DNA from 3 places in the Dactylosporangium sp. McL0621 genome. Region 2 is predicted to be linked to each of the others. Evidence: riboswitches for the same ligand, from Rfam matches in the RefSeq annotation. Region 2 holds a riboswitch; each other region holds the start of a gene.

Region 1 (4,780 bases), 6.2 Mb from region 2:
TGGTACAGCCGGGCGAGCGACTGCGGCACCACGAGCAGCCCGGCCTCGGCCGCGACCCACTCGACCGCCGCCGCCGTCGTCTCCGGCCGCTCCACCCCGCGGTCCGGCGGCGGCGACGCCCACGCCAGCACGTCGTCGAGCGGGTGCAGCAGCGGCTCGCCGAGCTCGTACAGCTCGGCCAGGGTCAGCTCGTCGGCGGCGTGCAGGGCGTGGTCGCGGTGGGCGAGCACGACGCTCTGCTCGGTGTACAACGGAATCGCGTGGTTGCGGCCCTTGTCGACCGGCAGCCGCAGCAGCGCGGCGTGGCCGGTTTCGGCGAGCCGCTCCTGCGCCTCGGCGGCCTCGACGGGGACGAGCTCGAGCGGCGTCTCCGGCCGCCGCTGGGCCCAGGTGTCCCGCCAGCGGTCGATGACGACGCCGGGCACCACGAGCAGGCGAAAGGTCACGGGCGTTCACGCTACCCTTGCGCGGTGAGCAAGCCGAGACAGACCCAGACCATGAAGCCCGCGACCGCCGCGCAGAAGCTCGACGTGTACCTGCCGGCGACCCCGCAGGAGTTCCAGGAGGGCCTGGTGTCCCGCGACGAGCTCGACGAGCTGCAGCGCAACCCGCCGCCGTGGCTGGTCGAGCTGCGCCGCGAGGGCCCGCACCCGCGCAGCGTGATCGCCGCGCGGCTGCGGGTGTCCAACAGCGGCCTGGCCCGCGGCGGGGTGACCGAGGCGCTGACCACGGCCGAGATCGCCGAGCTCAACGCGGCCCCGCCGGAGTGGCTGGTCCGCGAGCGCGAGTCGTACGCCGAGGTCCGCCGCGAGCAGCGCCGCCTGTCCGAGCGCGGGGACCGGTAGGCCGGGCGGCCCACCGGTCCCCGCCCGCCGGCATCAGCACCAGGGCGCGGTCAGCTCGCCGCTCGTGCTGCTGACGAGGCCGGTGCCCGGACCCGGGCCCGGCTCGCCGGCGGCACGCACACGTGGTCCGACGGCCGCGACTCGCGCCACACGAAGCCCGACGCGCAGGTGTCCGGCCCCCAGGCCCCGCCGCCCGGCTGCCGGCGGGACGGGCCGAGCGCGTTCTCGCCCTGGGTGGTCGTGCGCTGCGAGGGCAGGACGCACACGTAGTCGCCGGGCACCGCCTCCCGCCACACGTACCCGCTCTTGCAGGTGTACGGCCCGTACGGCAGGTCGGCCGCGGCCGGCGCGGCATCGACCGCCAGCCCGCCGCCGATCAGCGCGAGTGCGGCCACCAGTCCTCGAAGTACCCGTCGCATGTCGTGCTCCTTCTTTCCACGTTCGACCTTTCGAGTGACGGAGCGACTACGCACGGTCTCGATACGGGAGCTGTCGGCGGCCCGACACCCCTCCGCTAGGCTGGGCGCGCGGCCGGGACTGGCGAGGGTGGGGCACCACCGGGGACCGGGCGCGCCGACGTCGGCCGCCGACCGCCTGGGCATCCGCGACGCGAACCGTCGCCGCCCTGGAGGCCCGCGTGCACCTGCGTTACGGCATGAACCCCCAGCAGATCCCCGCCGCCGTCACCGCCCTGCACGCGCCGCCGTTCACGGTCGTGCACGGGCGGCCGTCGTACCTGAACCTGCTCGACGCCGTCACCGCCTGGCCGCTGGTGCGGGAGCTCGCGGCCGGCGGTACCGTCGCCGCCGCTTCCTTCAAGCACGTCTCACCGGCCGGGGCCGCCCTCGCCGGCCCGCTCGACCCGGTGACTGCCGCGCTGTTCGGCGTCGACCCGGCCGCCGACGCGGTGACCCGCGCCTACGCCCGGGCCCGCGACACCGACCCGAAGAGCTCCTACGGCGACGTCGTTGCGGTCTCCGCCCCGGTCACCGCCGGCCTCGCCGCACTGCTGCGCACCGTGGTCAGCGACGGCATCATCGCCCCCGGCTACGAGCCCGGCGCCGTGGCCGTGCTGGCCGCGAAGAAGCGCGGAACCTACCTGGTGCTCGAGGCCGACCCGGCGTTCGTGCCGCCGCCGGAGGAGGTGCGCGAGCTCTACGGCCTGCGCTTCGTCCAGCGCCGCGACGACGCCCCGCTGCCCGGGGGCCTCACCCCGGACCTGCGCCTGGCGTTGGCCACGGCCCGCTACACCCAGTCGAACGCTGTCGTCCTGGCCCGCGGCGGCGCGACCCTGGGCGTGGCCGCGGGCCAGCAGTCGAGGGTCGACGGCATCCGCCTGGCCGGCGCGAAGGCCGAGCTGTGGCACCGCCGCCGCTTCGCCCCGGTCGAGCCGCTGCCGTCGGCTCAGGAGCGCGTCACCGCCCACCTGGCTCGTGCGGCCACACTGGATCCGCCGGTACCCCTGCAGGACGTCAGCCTCGCCTCGGACGGCGCCCTGCCGTTCGAGGACAACATCACCGAGGCGGCCCGCTACGGCGTGCGCCACATCGCCGAGCCCGGCGGCGCCGCCCGCTCAGCGCAGATCGCCGCGGCCGCCGAGCGCCATGGCATCACCGTGACCCACACCGCCCTGCGCCTGTTCCGCCACTGAGGTTCAGCACCCCGGGTAGAACATGGACAGTACGGACAACAGGGCGAGTACCGCCCAGCCCGCGCGCAGCGCCGCCCAGTACCCCGGCGGCGGCTTGGCCAGCCACGACAGCCCGAACGCGGCGCCGAGCAGCACGAGCTGGGCGATGCCGTACGTGAGAATCAGCGCGGTGAGCAGCTCGAACCGCCCGCTGGGGTCGAGCGACGACCCACACCCCAGCCCGTCACCGTGCGAGCGCATGACAACGAACGCCGCGGCGTCGGCGAGCCCGTTACCGACAATGGCGACCGCGACGCCGAGCAGCGACTGGAGGAAGCGAGGCGACATCGCCGCCGATCTTAGGCCGTCCCGCCCCGGCTCCGGCACCGGCCTCTTCCGGCAACCTGGCCGTCCGATCGGCCGGACCTGGCCCCACGCGACGACGGCCCTTCCGAACGCGCCCGCATCCGCTTCGAGCGCCGACGCCGACGGGGCCAAATCCCACCCCGGACCGCGGCCTGACCCACACCGGTCGACGTTCGTGATTGTTCGCGACCGCGAGCAGGGCCGCCTCGCGGATGGCAGGGGCTGGAGCAATTGGCGTATCGGATGGCGCTGCTCGTCCGATGTGCCAGCCCTGCGTTGTCCCTTCGGCCATTCCCGTCTTGTGTGTACCGGTCGTCGGCATGTGACATTGATGGTGTGGGGTTGCCTGGGGGCAACGCGGTTACGCGTTCGTGCGTACATTCTCCGGCATGTCGTTACGGTTTCCGGTGTCCAGGCTGGCCGCGGCCACGTTGCTCGTCGCCTGTGGCGTGCTGGCGCTCGGGTTGGGGGGCGCGTCGGCTCAGTCCGAGGATGACGGGGGCGGATACGCTCAGGCCGGCATGCCGCCGGGTGTGCACGCGAACGTCGTCGCCGGCGTGGCCGCAGGCACGCTGCCGGCGGGCTTCTCGCAGCCGGGTGTCGATGTGTCCAGCCATGACCATTCCGTGCATCAGATCGACTGGCCGGGCGTGGCCGCAAGCGGCGTCCGGTTCGCCTACGTCAAGGCGACCGAGGGCACGTATTACACGAATCCGTACTTCCACGCCGACAACGCCTCCGCGAAGGGCGCCGGCATCCTCACCGGCGCCTACGCGTTCGCCCGCCCGGATCTGGGCGATCCGGTGGGGCAGGCGAACTACTTCCTGGACCGCGCGGAGTGGGGCAACAACTCCCAGACGCTGGTGCCGTTCCTGGACCTGGAGTGGCCGTACTCCTCGCTGAAACTCCCGGCCTGCTGGAACCTGACGCCGGAGGCGATGGTCGCGTGGATCCACGGCTTCGTGGACCGGGTGAAGGCCCGCATCGGCCGGGACATGATGATCTACACGAACCCGAACTGGTGGAACCCGTGCACGAACAGCTCCACCGAGTTCGGCGCCAATCCGCTGGACGTGGCCGACTTCGGCTCCACGACGGGGCCGCGGGTGATTCCCAGCGGCTGGTCGACGTACGCGATCTGGCAGTACGCGGGCGGGAACAACTCCGCCGGCACCTATGACCGCAATGTGTTCAACGGCGACTATGCGGCCCTGACCCGGCTGGCGGGGGACGTCCCGGCCGACGATCCGCCGGTGGAGCTGCGGGCGAACGCGAACGGCCGGTACGTCAGCACCGATCTCACCAGTTCGGCCACGCTGGCCGCCGGCCGCGACGCGATCGGGCTCTGGGAACGGTACGACGTCCTGAACGCCGGCAACGGTGACATCGCGCTGCGCTCGCGCGCCAACGGGTTGTACGTGACCGCGGACCTCACCAACGGCGGGCGCCTGGTGGCCAACCGCAGCGCGGTCGGGGCGTGGGAGCGGTTCACGCCGGGTGACAACACCGACGGCACGATCAGCCTGTTCGCGGGGGCCAACGGCCGGTACGTGACCGCCGACATGAACAACGGCGGCCGGCTGGTGGCCAACCGGGCCGCGGTCGGGGCCTGGGAGAAGTTCACCAAGGTTCCGCTGCCGGCGCTGCTGTCCCTGCGCGCGAACGTCAACGGCAGGATCGTGACCGCGGACCTGAACAACAAGGCCACGCTGACCGCGAACCGGGACGTGGTCGGGGCCTGGGAGCAGTACGACGTCATCGACCTCGGCGGCGGCGACGTGGCGCTGCGCGCGCACGCCAACTCGGCGTACGTGACGGCCGACCTGACCAAGGACGGCCTGCTGGTCGCCAACCGCGCCGTGGTCGGCGCCTGGGAGCGGTTCACACTGGTCACCAACCCCGACGGCAGCACGAGCATCCTGGCCGGCGCCAACGGCAC
Region 2 (4,780 bases):
GTGGGAAGCCCAGGCGGACGGTCGTGGGCCGCAGGGGTTTGGCCGGGATGGGCGTACCACCGATGCGTGGGAGACCAGGTCCGAGGGCGCCGGCCGTGGTGGGCGGGGCGCCGGGGCTTGGGAGGCCCAGAGCGAGGGCGTCGGCGCGCATGCCGATGGAGGGCGTGACGCGAACGGACCCGCCGCAAGGTGGGCGGATGAGCCGAAGCCCGCTGCCGGGTGGGGCGACAGCCCCCAACCCGCGGCGGGGTGGGGCGAGAAGCCCGAGGCGGGCTGGGGCGAGAAGCCCGAGGCGGGCTGGGGCGAGAAGCCCGAGGCCGTGAGTGGACCGGCTGCAGGGCGGACGGACAGGCCCGCGGCCGCGAACGGATCGGCCGCAGGCTGGGCGGACCCGCCGCGGCCGTCAGCGGGGTGGGGGAACGAGCCCGACGCCGCGAACGGTGCGGCCGCCGGTGGGCGGGCGGACAAGCCCGCGTCCGAAGAGGCGTGGTGGGACGCTCCCGCGGCGGCTGGGCCCGCGGCCGTTGCCGAAGGCTCCGAGAAGGTCAAGAAGTCTCGGTGGGGGCGGAACAAAGACAAGGACAAGGACCAGGGCGCCCGTGGCGTCGAGGAGCACGGCAACGAGTGGGCGACCGAGGCGACCAGTCGCTGGGATCGTGGGGCCCCCCGAAGCGAAGAGCCGGCGCAGGCCCCCCGCAGCGCGCCGGCGCAGGCCCCCCGTGGCGGGGCGGCACAGGCGCCCGCGCCGCGGAACGAGGCGGCCCGCGGAGACGGGGAGCGCATCCCTGAGCAGCGCAAGCGTGAGCTCTCCGCGTTCGAGGACCTCGCGCCGCTCGAGCTCAACCTCGATGAGGAGCCCAAGGAGAAGACCCGGCGGTTCGGGCGCCGGAAGTGAACTGAGCGAGGGCGCCCGCCGGGAACGGCGGACGCCCTCGAGGGCTCAGATCGGGTACGCCGACAGCAGGTCCCGCACCTCGCCCGCGATGGTGTCCAGGGCCTCGTCGTCCGACTTCAGGGCGGCGTCCACGGCGCGCGAGATCCAGTTGGCCACCTGGGGCATCTGGGCCTCGGTCAGGCCGCGGGTCGTCAGGGCCGGCGTGCCCAGGCGGACGCCCGAAGGGTCGAAGGGCTTGCGCGTGTCGTACGGCACGGTGTTGTAGTTCGTCTCGATGCCCGCGCGGTCCAGGGCCTTCGCGACCGGCTTGCCGCCGATGCCCTTGCCGGTGAGGTCGAGCAGGATCAGGTGGTTGTCGGTGCCGCCCGACACCAGGTCGAAGCCGCGCTCGATGAGGGCTGTGGCCAGGGCGCGGGCGTTGGCGACGACCTGCTCGGCGTACACCCGGAAGGAAGGAAGCGCCGCCTCGCCCAGTGCGACCGCGATCGCCGCGGTGGTGTGGTTGTGCGGGCCGCCCTGCAGGCCCGGGAACACGGCCTTGTCGATCGCCTTGGCGTGCTCGGCGTCGCACATGAGCATCGCGCCGCGCGGGCCGCGGAGGGTCTTGTGCGTCGTGGTCGAGATGATGCCGGCGTGGCCGACCGGGGACGGGTGCGCGCCGCCCGCGATGAGGCCGGCGATGTGCGCGATGTCGGCGACCAGCACCGCGTCGACCTCGCGGGCGATCTCGGCGAAGCGCGGGAAGTCGATCGTGCGCGGGATGGCCGTGCCGCCGGCGAAGATCAGGCGGGGGCGGGAGCGCAGGGCCAGGTCGCGGACCTCGTCGAAGTCGACGCGGCCGGTGTCGCGGCGGACGGTGTACTGCACCGGCTTGAACCACGCGCCCGTCGCCGAGACCGGCCAGCCGTGCGTGAGGTGCCCGCCCATCGGCAGCGCCATGCCCATGACGGTGTCGCCGGGCTTGGCCAGGGCCAGGTACACGGCGAGGTTCGCGGGCGAGCCCGAGTACGGCTGGACGTTGGCGTGCTCGACGCCGAACAGCGACTTCGCGCGCTCGATCGCCAGCTCCTCGATGGGGTCGATGAAGCGCTGGCCCTCGTAGTACCGCTTGCCGGGGTAGCCCTCGGAGTACTTGTTGGTCAGCACGGAGCCGGTCGCCTCGAGGACGGCCCGGGAGACGTAGTTCTCCGATGCGATCATCCGCAGGGTGTCGTGCTGGCGCTGGGTCTCGGCGCGGATCAGGTCGAACACCTGAGAGTCGTGCATGCACAGCCTCCTGATGCGACGGGGCACCCAGGCGCGCGGTGCCCGCGATCGGAAGCTCCCCGGTGGTCGGTTCCACCTTGATGTGCGCCAGTCGCGGTGACTGACGCACATCATAGTGCAATTTACGGAACCTTGCGGTAAGCGCCGTCACTCGCCGAGGTGGCCATCGATGCGTACGCCCGCAGCGCCGCCGACACCGGCCGCTCGCGGTCGAGCGGGGTGTACGGCCGCTCCCGCTTCTCCTGCGCGATCTTCCGCGCGGCCAGCGCCTCGTCGGAGACGACGAGCTGGATGGAGCGGGCCGGGATATCGATGTCGATGCGGTCGCCGTCCTCGACGAGCGCGATGAGCCCGCCGCCGGCCGCCTCGGGGCTGATGTGGCCGATCGACAGGCCCGAGGTACCGCCGGAGAAGCGCCCGTCCGTGATCAGCGCGCAGGCGCGGCCCAGGCCGCGGCCCTTGAGGAAGCTGGTGGGGTACAGCATCTCCTGCATCCCCGGGCCGCCCTTGGGGCCCTCGTACCGGATCACGACGACGTCGCCCGCGACGATCTGCTTGGCGAGGATGCCGTCGACCGCGGCCTCCTGCGACTCGAAGACCTTCGCGCGGCCGGAGAAGGTCAGGTTCTCCTCGGGCACGCCGGCCGTCTTGACCACGCAGCCCTCGGGCGCGAGGTTGCCGAAGAGGATCGCGAGGCCGCCGTCCTTCGTGTACGCGTGCTCGACGCTGCGGATGCACCCGTCGGCGCCGTCGGTGTCGAGCGTGCTCCACCGGTTCTCGGTCGAGAACGGCTCGGTGGTACGGACGCCTCCCGGCGCGGCGTGGAACAGCTCGAGCGCCTGCTGCGACGCCTTCCCGCTACGGATGTCCCACTCGTCGACCCACTCCCGGAACGTCGGGGAGTGCACCGACCAGACCGACTCGTCCAGCAGGCCACCGCGCGACAGCTCGCCCATGATCGCCGGGATGCCGCCGGCGCGGTGCACGTCCTCCATGTGGTATTTCTGCGTGTTCGGCGCGACCTTGGCCAGGCACGGCACCCGGCGCGAGACGGCGTCGATGTCGGCGACCGAGAAGTCCAGCTCGGCCTCGCGGGCGGCGGCCAGCAGGTGCAGCACGGTGTTGGTGGAGCCGCCCATCGCGACGTCCAGCGCGACCGCGTTGAAGAAGGCCGGCCGGGACGCGATCGCGCGGGGCAGCACGGAGGCGTCGTCCTGGTCGTAGTACCGCCGGCAGAGATCGACGATCAGCGAACCGGCCTTTTCGAACAGCGCCTTGCGGGCGGCGTGCGTGGCGAGCGTCGAGCCGTTGCCCGGCAGCGCCAGGCCGATCGCCTCGGTCAGGCAGTTCATGGAGTTGGCGGTGAACATGCCGGAGCACGAGCCGCACGTCGGGCAGGCGGAGCGCTCGATCTGGCCGAGCTGCTCGTCCGTGACGGACTCGTTGGCGGAGGCGATCATCGCGTCGATGAGGTCGAGCTTGGCGTCCTTCTCGTGGACGACTCCCTCGATGGCGATGGTCTTGCCGGCTTCCATGGGGCCGCCGGAGACGAAGACGGTGGGGATGTTGAGGCGGAGGGCGGCGAGCAGCATGCCGGGCGTGATTTTGTCGCAGTTGGAGATGCACACGAGGGCGTCGGCGCAGTGGGCCTGCACCATGTACTCGACGGCGTCGGCGATGAGCTCGCGGCTGGGCAGCGAGTACAGCATCCCGCCGTGGCCCATTGCGATGCCGTCGTCGACGGCGATGGTGTTGAACTCCTTGGCGACCCCACCGGCCTCGGCAACCGCGTCGGCAACGATGATGCCGAGGTTGCGGAGGTGGACGTGGCCCGGCACGAACTGCGTGAAACTGTTGGCGATGGCGACAATCGGCTTGCCGAAGTCGGAGTCGGTCATGCCGGTGGCGCGCCAGAGGGCGCGTGCGCCGGCCATGTTGCGACCAGAAGTGGAGGTCTTGGACCGCAGCTCGGGCATACCTGCGAGTCTGACACGTTCCGTATCTTGGGATAGGTTGACTCAGGCCGTGAGATGCGCCAAAGTGGGCTCATGTCGTCGAGGTCGCTCCGAGTACTTATCATCTAGCGCGCCGACGCCTGCCGTCAGCGCGCTAGCCCCCCGTGCCCCGCACGTGGGGTTTTTTCATGTCCGGAGCCTTTGCCAAGACACCTTCGAGCGAAAGTGCTAAAGCGATGACGAGACCCACGCCAGAAGTCCTCGCCCACCGGGGGCACCCGGCCCCGCCGCCGCCCGCCGCGCCGGCCGCCGACAAGAAGACCCAGCCGGAGCTGCTCACCGGGGCGCAGGTACTCGTCCGCTCGCTCGAAGCGCTCGGAGCCGACGTCGTCTTCGGCATCCCGGGCGGCGCGATCCTCCCGGCGTACGACCCGCTGTTCGACTCCGAGACCGTCCGGCACATCCTGGTCCGCCACGAGCAGGGGGCCGGCCACGCCGCCACCGGCTACGCGCAGGCGACCGGCAAGGTCGGCGTGTGCATGGCGACCTCCGGCCCGGGCGCGACAAACCTGGTGACCCCGATCGCCGACGCCTACATGGACTCGGTCGCCATGGTCGCCATCACCGGCCAGGTCGCCTCCGCCTCGATCGGCACGGACGCCTT
Region 3 (4,780 bases), 1.7 Mb from region 2:
ACCCCGGTGGGTTCGACCCGGTGCCTCCGCGCCGGGGACACTCGCCCGAGCCCGAGTCGACGTGACTGGAGCAGTGTCGTGATTAGCAAGCTGATGGGCGGGATCTACTGGCTGATCTCGAAGGTGATGCTGTTCTGGCACACCGTCTGGGACTCGATCATGCCGGATCACCGGGTGCTGGGCTCCAACTGGCAATGGGTCCTCGCGATCGTCTTCCTGGTGATCACGGTCCGGGTCGTGCTGTTCCCGATCTTCGTCAAGCAGATCAAGTCGCAGCGCGCGATGCAGGCGATCCAGCCGAAGATGAAGGAGCTGCAGGAGAAGCACAAGGGTGACCGGGAGACCCTCCAGAAGGAGGTCATGAAGCTCTACCAGGAGGAGAAGGTCAACCCGCTCATGGGCTGCCTTCCGATGTTCCTGCAGATCCCGGTGTTCATCGGCCTCCTGCATGTGCTGCGCCACCTCAAGCCCGGCACGTCGGACCACCAGATGGAGCTCTACGGCTGGACCAAGTCGGAGTTCCTCAGCGCCGTCGACGCCCGCCTCTTCGACGCCCCGATCGTCGCCAAGTTCAGCAGCAGCGCGGCCGACCTGCTGCAGATCGAGGCGAACTCGACCACGGTCAAGATCGTCGCCGCCATCCTGGTCGCGCTGATGATCACCACGACCTACCTGACGCAGCGTCAGATGATCAAGAAGACCGGCTGGAACACCGACCCGCAGCAGCGCATGATCCAGAAGTTCATGCTCTACGGCATCCCGTTCTTCACGCTGACCTCCGGTTGGTACTTCCCGATCGGCGTCATCATCTACTGGGTCACGAACAACGCCATCACGCTGGGCCAGCAGTACTGGGTGCTGCACAAGTACCCGCCGCCGGCGAGCGCGTCGTCCAGCAACGTGCCGTACAAGAGCGGCGGCGCCAAGAAGGCCACCGACGCCAAGCAGCCCAGCGGGTTCGGCGCGCTGTTCAGCAAGGCCCGCGAAGAGGCCGCCGCGCAGCAGCGGACCAACGGCAAGGCCGCGAAGGCGACCGGCGCCAAGGCCAACGGCACGGCCCCCGACGCGGCCGCACCGTCCCGGGCCCCGAAGCCCGGTGCCAAGCCGATCAACCCGAAGAAGGGTGGCGCCGCGAAGCGGCAGTCGGGTTGATGCGACCCCGCCGGGCCACCCCTCAGTCGGCCCGGCGCGGGGCGCTCCCTGTAGCAACCCACCCCTCACCGACGACCTGTGACGGCGCTTCGGCGCCCCAAACAAGCGGAGATGAGTTTCGTGACCGACACCACCAGTGATCTCGGTGCCGAGGACCTGGATCAGCACCAGCCAGCCTCGCCGTCGTCGACCAAGCCCGCGGACGCGGAGCTGGAGGACGACGACGAGGACCTCGACGAGGAGGAGGAGTCCTCGGAGGCCGAGTCCGCGGAGGCCGACGGGGCCGCGGCCAACGGCTCGGGTCGCTCGAGTACGGACCTGTTCCGCGAGAGCGAGATCGCGGCCGACTACGTCGAGGGCCTGCTCGACATCCTCGACTACGACGGCGACATCGACGAGCTCGTCGTGAGCGGCCGTCCGGTCGTCGAGGTCGTGGAGGGCGGGGACGGCTCGGGCAAGCGGCTGCAGGCTCTCGTCGGGCAGCGGGGGGCGACCCTCGAGGCGCTGCAGGAGCTGAGCCGGCTGGCCGTGTTCCGGCAGACGGGTTCGCCGAGCCGCCTGCTGCTCGACGTGGGGGGCTACCGGGCGCTGCGGCGCAAGGAGCTCGGCGCGATCGCGAAGAACGCGGCGGAGAAGGTGAAGGAGTACGGCGAGTCCGTGCGCCTGGAGCCGATGAGCGCGTTCGAGCGCAAGTGCGTGCACGACGTCATCAACGCCCTGCCCGGCGTTGAGAGCGAGTCGGAGGGCGTGGAGCCGGCGCGCCGGATCGTGGTCCGCCCGACCGCCTAGTTCTGCCTGCGTTTCCTGAACCGCCCCGGTCGCGCGACCGGGGCGGTTTGCTTTTGTCTGCTGGGGCATACTTGGGGGACGCGACTGGCGGCATCAAGGATGGGCAACCATCGGGAAGCCTCGTCGTGGGAGTCGACCGCCTGGGCTCTCACGCAGACGAGGAGCAGCGTATGCCCAACTCGCCTTCTTCCCTCTCGCCCGATTCGGCGGCCGTGACTCCCCCGGGCTCTGTATCGGAAGCGTCGGCCACTTCCGCACCTCGGGCATCAGCCACCCCCGCGTCGAGTGCGTCGGCTTCTCCCGCGTCGAGCGCGTCGGCTTCTCCCGCGTCGAGCGCGTCGGCTTCTCCCGCGTCGAGTGCGTCGGCTTCTCCCGCGTCGAGCGCGTCGGCTTCTCCCGCGTCGAGCGCGTCGGCTTCTCCTGCGTCGAGCGGGTCCGGCGGTCCCGCTTCGAGCGCGCCCGCCGCTTCTTTCTCGGCTGCGCCGGGCGGTTCCGCTGCGGGTGGCTCGGCTTCGGGCGCGGCGGCTGGATCTGCGGCGGCTCGGCCCATCGGCCCGGCCCGTCTACTGCCGGGCGCTCCGGTGGCCGAGAGCATCCTCGCCGACGTCGCCACCCGGGTCGCCGCCCACCGCGCGCGGGGCATCATCCCGTCACTCGCCACGATCCTGGTCGGCGACGACGACGCCAGCGCCGGGTACATCCGGATCAAGCAGCGCCAGGCCGCCGAGCTCGGCTTCGATTCTCCCCACGAGCACCTCCCGGCCGACGCGACCCAGGCCGACCTCCACGCCGCGATCGACCGCTTCAACGCCGACCCCGCCGTGCATGCGCTCCTGATCCAGTACCCGACGCCGAAGCACCTCGACTACGACGCTGCCCTCATGCGTGTCGACCCGGACAAGGACGTCGACGGCATGCACCCCCTGAACCTGGGGCGCCTCGCGGCCGGCATCCCCGGTCCGCTCCCCTGCACGCCCGCCGGTATCGAGGCGCTCCTGGCTCACTACGAGATTCCGGTGAGCGGCCGCGAGGTCGTCATCCTGGGCCGGGGCGCGACGCTCGGCCGGCCACTGGCGATGCTGCTGGCTCAGAAGCGACCGACCGCCAACGCGGCCGTGACCGTCGTGCACACCGGCGTGCCGGACTGGCCCCGGTACACCCTCCGCGCCGACATCCTCATCGCCGCCGCCGGCGTGCCGGGGATCATCCAGCCGGAGCACGTGAAGCCGGGGGCGGTCGTGGTTGGCGGCGGTGTGCGGTACGAGGGTCGCCGTCTCCTCCCCGACGTCGACGAGTCCTGCGACACGGTGGCGGGCGCCATCACGCCGCGAGTGGGCGGCGTCGGCCCAACGACGGTGGCCATGCTCTTCCGCAACGCGATCGAAGCCGCGGAGCGCCGTTTCACGTGAAACATGGGCCGGAGGGGTGGCCGCTGAGCCGCCCCCTGGCCTGTGTTCGAGAGTGGACCTAGCCCCGCTCACCGCTGCCTATGACGTTCCCAAAGGCCCTTGTCGCCGCCGCCCGTGGCGGCACTGCTAAGGGTCCATCTGACCGCTGGGGGGCTGCCCCCTTGGATCGCCTCCGGAGGCCGTGCCGCTGGGGGGCTGCCCCCTTGGATCGCCTCCGGAGGCCGTGCCACCGCTCGCGATCCAGATTCCGCCGGCCCTCGTTCTGCTCCGCGATCTCGCGCTTTCGTTCGCGAGCGGCCCACACCGGCCCGCACGTCGGCCGTCGTTCGCGGCCGTTTCACGTGAAACGGCCCGCGTCCCAAGCCCCCGCCCCGTACGTGGTTTGCTTGACGCATGGACGGTGCAGTACCCAGCGAGATCCTTCCCGCCGCCGAGAAAGTCTTCGGCGATCGCCTCCCCGCCGCGATTCGCTTCGCGGAGTTGCTCGTCACCGACGGGGTTGTGCGCGGGCTCATCGGGCCGCGCGAGGCGCCCCGCATCTGGGAACGGCACCTCCTGAACTGCGCCGTGGTCGCAGATCTCATTCCGACGGGTGCCTCCGTCGTCGACGTCGGGTCTGGGGCCGGTCTGCCCGGTATGGTGCTGGCAGTGGCTCGTCCCGACCTTTCCGTCACCCTGGTCGAGCCGCTCGCACGACGTACCGCATTCCTTTCCGAAGCGGTGACGGCCCTCGGGCTCGAGCGGACCACCGTGGTCCGCGCCCGCGCCGAGGAGTGTGTCGGCAAGCTCCCGCTCGCCGACGTCGTCACCGCCCGAGCCGTCGCTCCGCTCGACCGGCTCGCCGGCTGGTGTCTCCCCCTCACCGCCATCGGTGGCCATCTGCTCGCGATGAAGGGCGCCTCCGCGGCGGCCGAGATCGCCGAGCACGCGGAGTTCCTCACGCAGCTCGGTGCGGGTACCGCGTCGGTGCGCACGTGCGGGGAAGCCGTCCTCGCCGAGCCCACCACCGTGGTCGACGTCGTGCGAGAGCGGGAAGGCGAGCGTCCGCGGAAGTCGAGCGGCGCGCGCGAACGGAATGCCGCCGGCTCCGGGAAGTCCGGAGACGCGCGGCGGCGGCGCGAGACCGCGGGCCCCCGGGAGACCGGAGACTCGCGGCGGCGCCAGGCCGCAGATCCCCGGGAAGCCGGAGACTCGCGGCGGCGCCAGGCCGCAGATCCCCGGGAAGCCGGAGACTCGCGGCGGCGCCAGGCCGCAGATCCCCGGGAAGCCGGAGACTCACGGCGCCGCGAAGCCGCGAGCCCTCGGGAAGCCGGGGACGCGCGACGGACCGAGGCCGCGGGTTCTCGGGAGACCGGAGACGCGCGGCGGCGCGACACCGCGGGCCCCCGGGAGACCGGAGACGCGCGGCCGCAAGAAGGCGCGCGCCCCCG

Evidence for each region. Region 2 has a riboswitch for ZMP and ZTP ahead of glyA (serine hydroxymethyltransferase). Riboswitches for the same ligand answer to the same signal wherever they lie in the genome.
Region 1: another riboswitch for ZMP and ZTP. It lies ahead of ACPPVO_RS38825 (hypothetical protein); the one in region 2 lies ahead of glyA (serine hydroxymethyltransferase).
Region 3: another riboswitch for ZMP and ZTP. It lies ahead of ACPPVO_RS60305 (bifunctional 5,10-methylenetetrahydrofolate dehydrogenase/5,10-methenyltetrahydrofolate cyclohydrolase); the one in region 2 lies ahead of glyA (serine hydroxymethyltransferase).

Annotation. Positions count from the first base shown of each region.
Region 1 is NZ_CP188259.1:8,206,149-8,210,928, reverse strand. It holds gene ACPPVO_RS38840 (LysR family transcriptional regulator substrate-binding protein) at 1-446, opposite strand, end outside; gene ACPPVO_RS38835 (DUF5997 family protein) at 471-845, shown strand; gene ACPPVO_RS38830 (hypothetical protein) at 896-1,264, opposite strand; ZMP/ZTP riboswitch at 1,369-1,452, shown strand; gene ACPPVO_RS38825 (hypothetical protein) at 1,483-2,496, shown strand; gene ACPPVO_RS38820 (hypothetical protein) at 2,500-2,823, opposite strand; gene ACPPVO_RS38815 (GH25 family lysozyme) at 3,231-4,780, shown strand, end outside.
Region 2 is NZ_CP188259.1:1,681,136-1,685,915, forward strand. It holds gene ACPPVO_RS07655 (hypothetical protein) at 1-895, shown strand, start outside; gene glyA (serine hydroxymethyltransferase) at 941-2,161, opposite strand; ZMP/ZTP riboswitch at 2,180-2,266, opposite strand; gene ilvD (dihydroxy-acid dehydratase) at 2,284-4,137, opposite strand; gene ACPPVO_RS07670 (acetolactate synthase large subunit) at 4,353-4,780, shown strand, end outside.
Region 3 is NZ_CP188259.1:12,697,524-12,702,303, reverse strand. It holds partial or broken gene yidD (membrane protein insertion efficiency factor YidD) at 1-82, shown strand, start outside; gene yidC (membrane protein insertase YidC) at 94-1,152, shown strand; gene ACPPVO_RS60315 (protein jag) at 1,264-1,941, shown strand; ZMP/ZTP riboswitch at 2,012-2,094, shown strand; gene ACPPVO_RS60310 (hypothetical protein) at 2,090-2,491, opposite strand; gene ACPPVO_RS60305 (bifunctional 5,10-methylenetetrahydrofolate dehydrogenase/5,10-methenyltetrahydrofolate cyclohydrolase) at 2,490-3,350, shown strand; partial or broken gene rsmG (16S rRNA (guanine(527)-N(7))-methyltransferase RsmG) at 3,744-4,424, shown strand.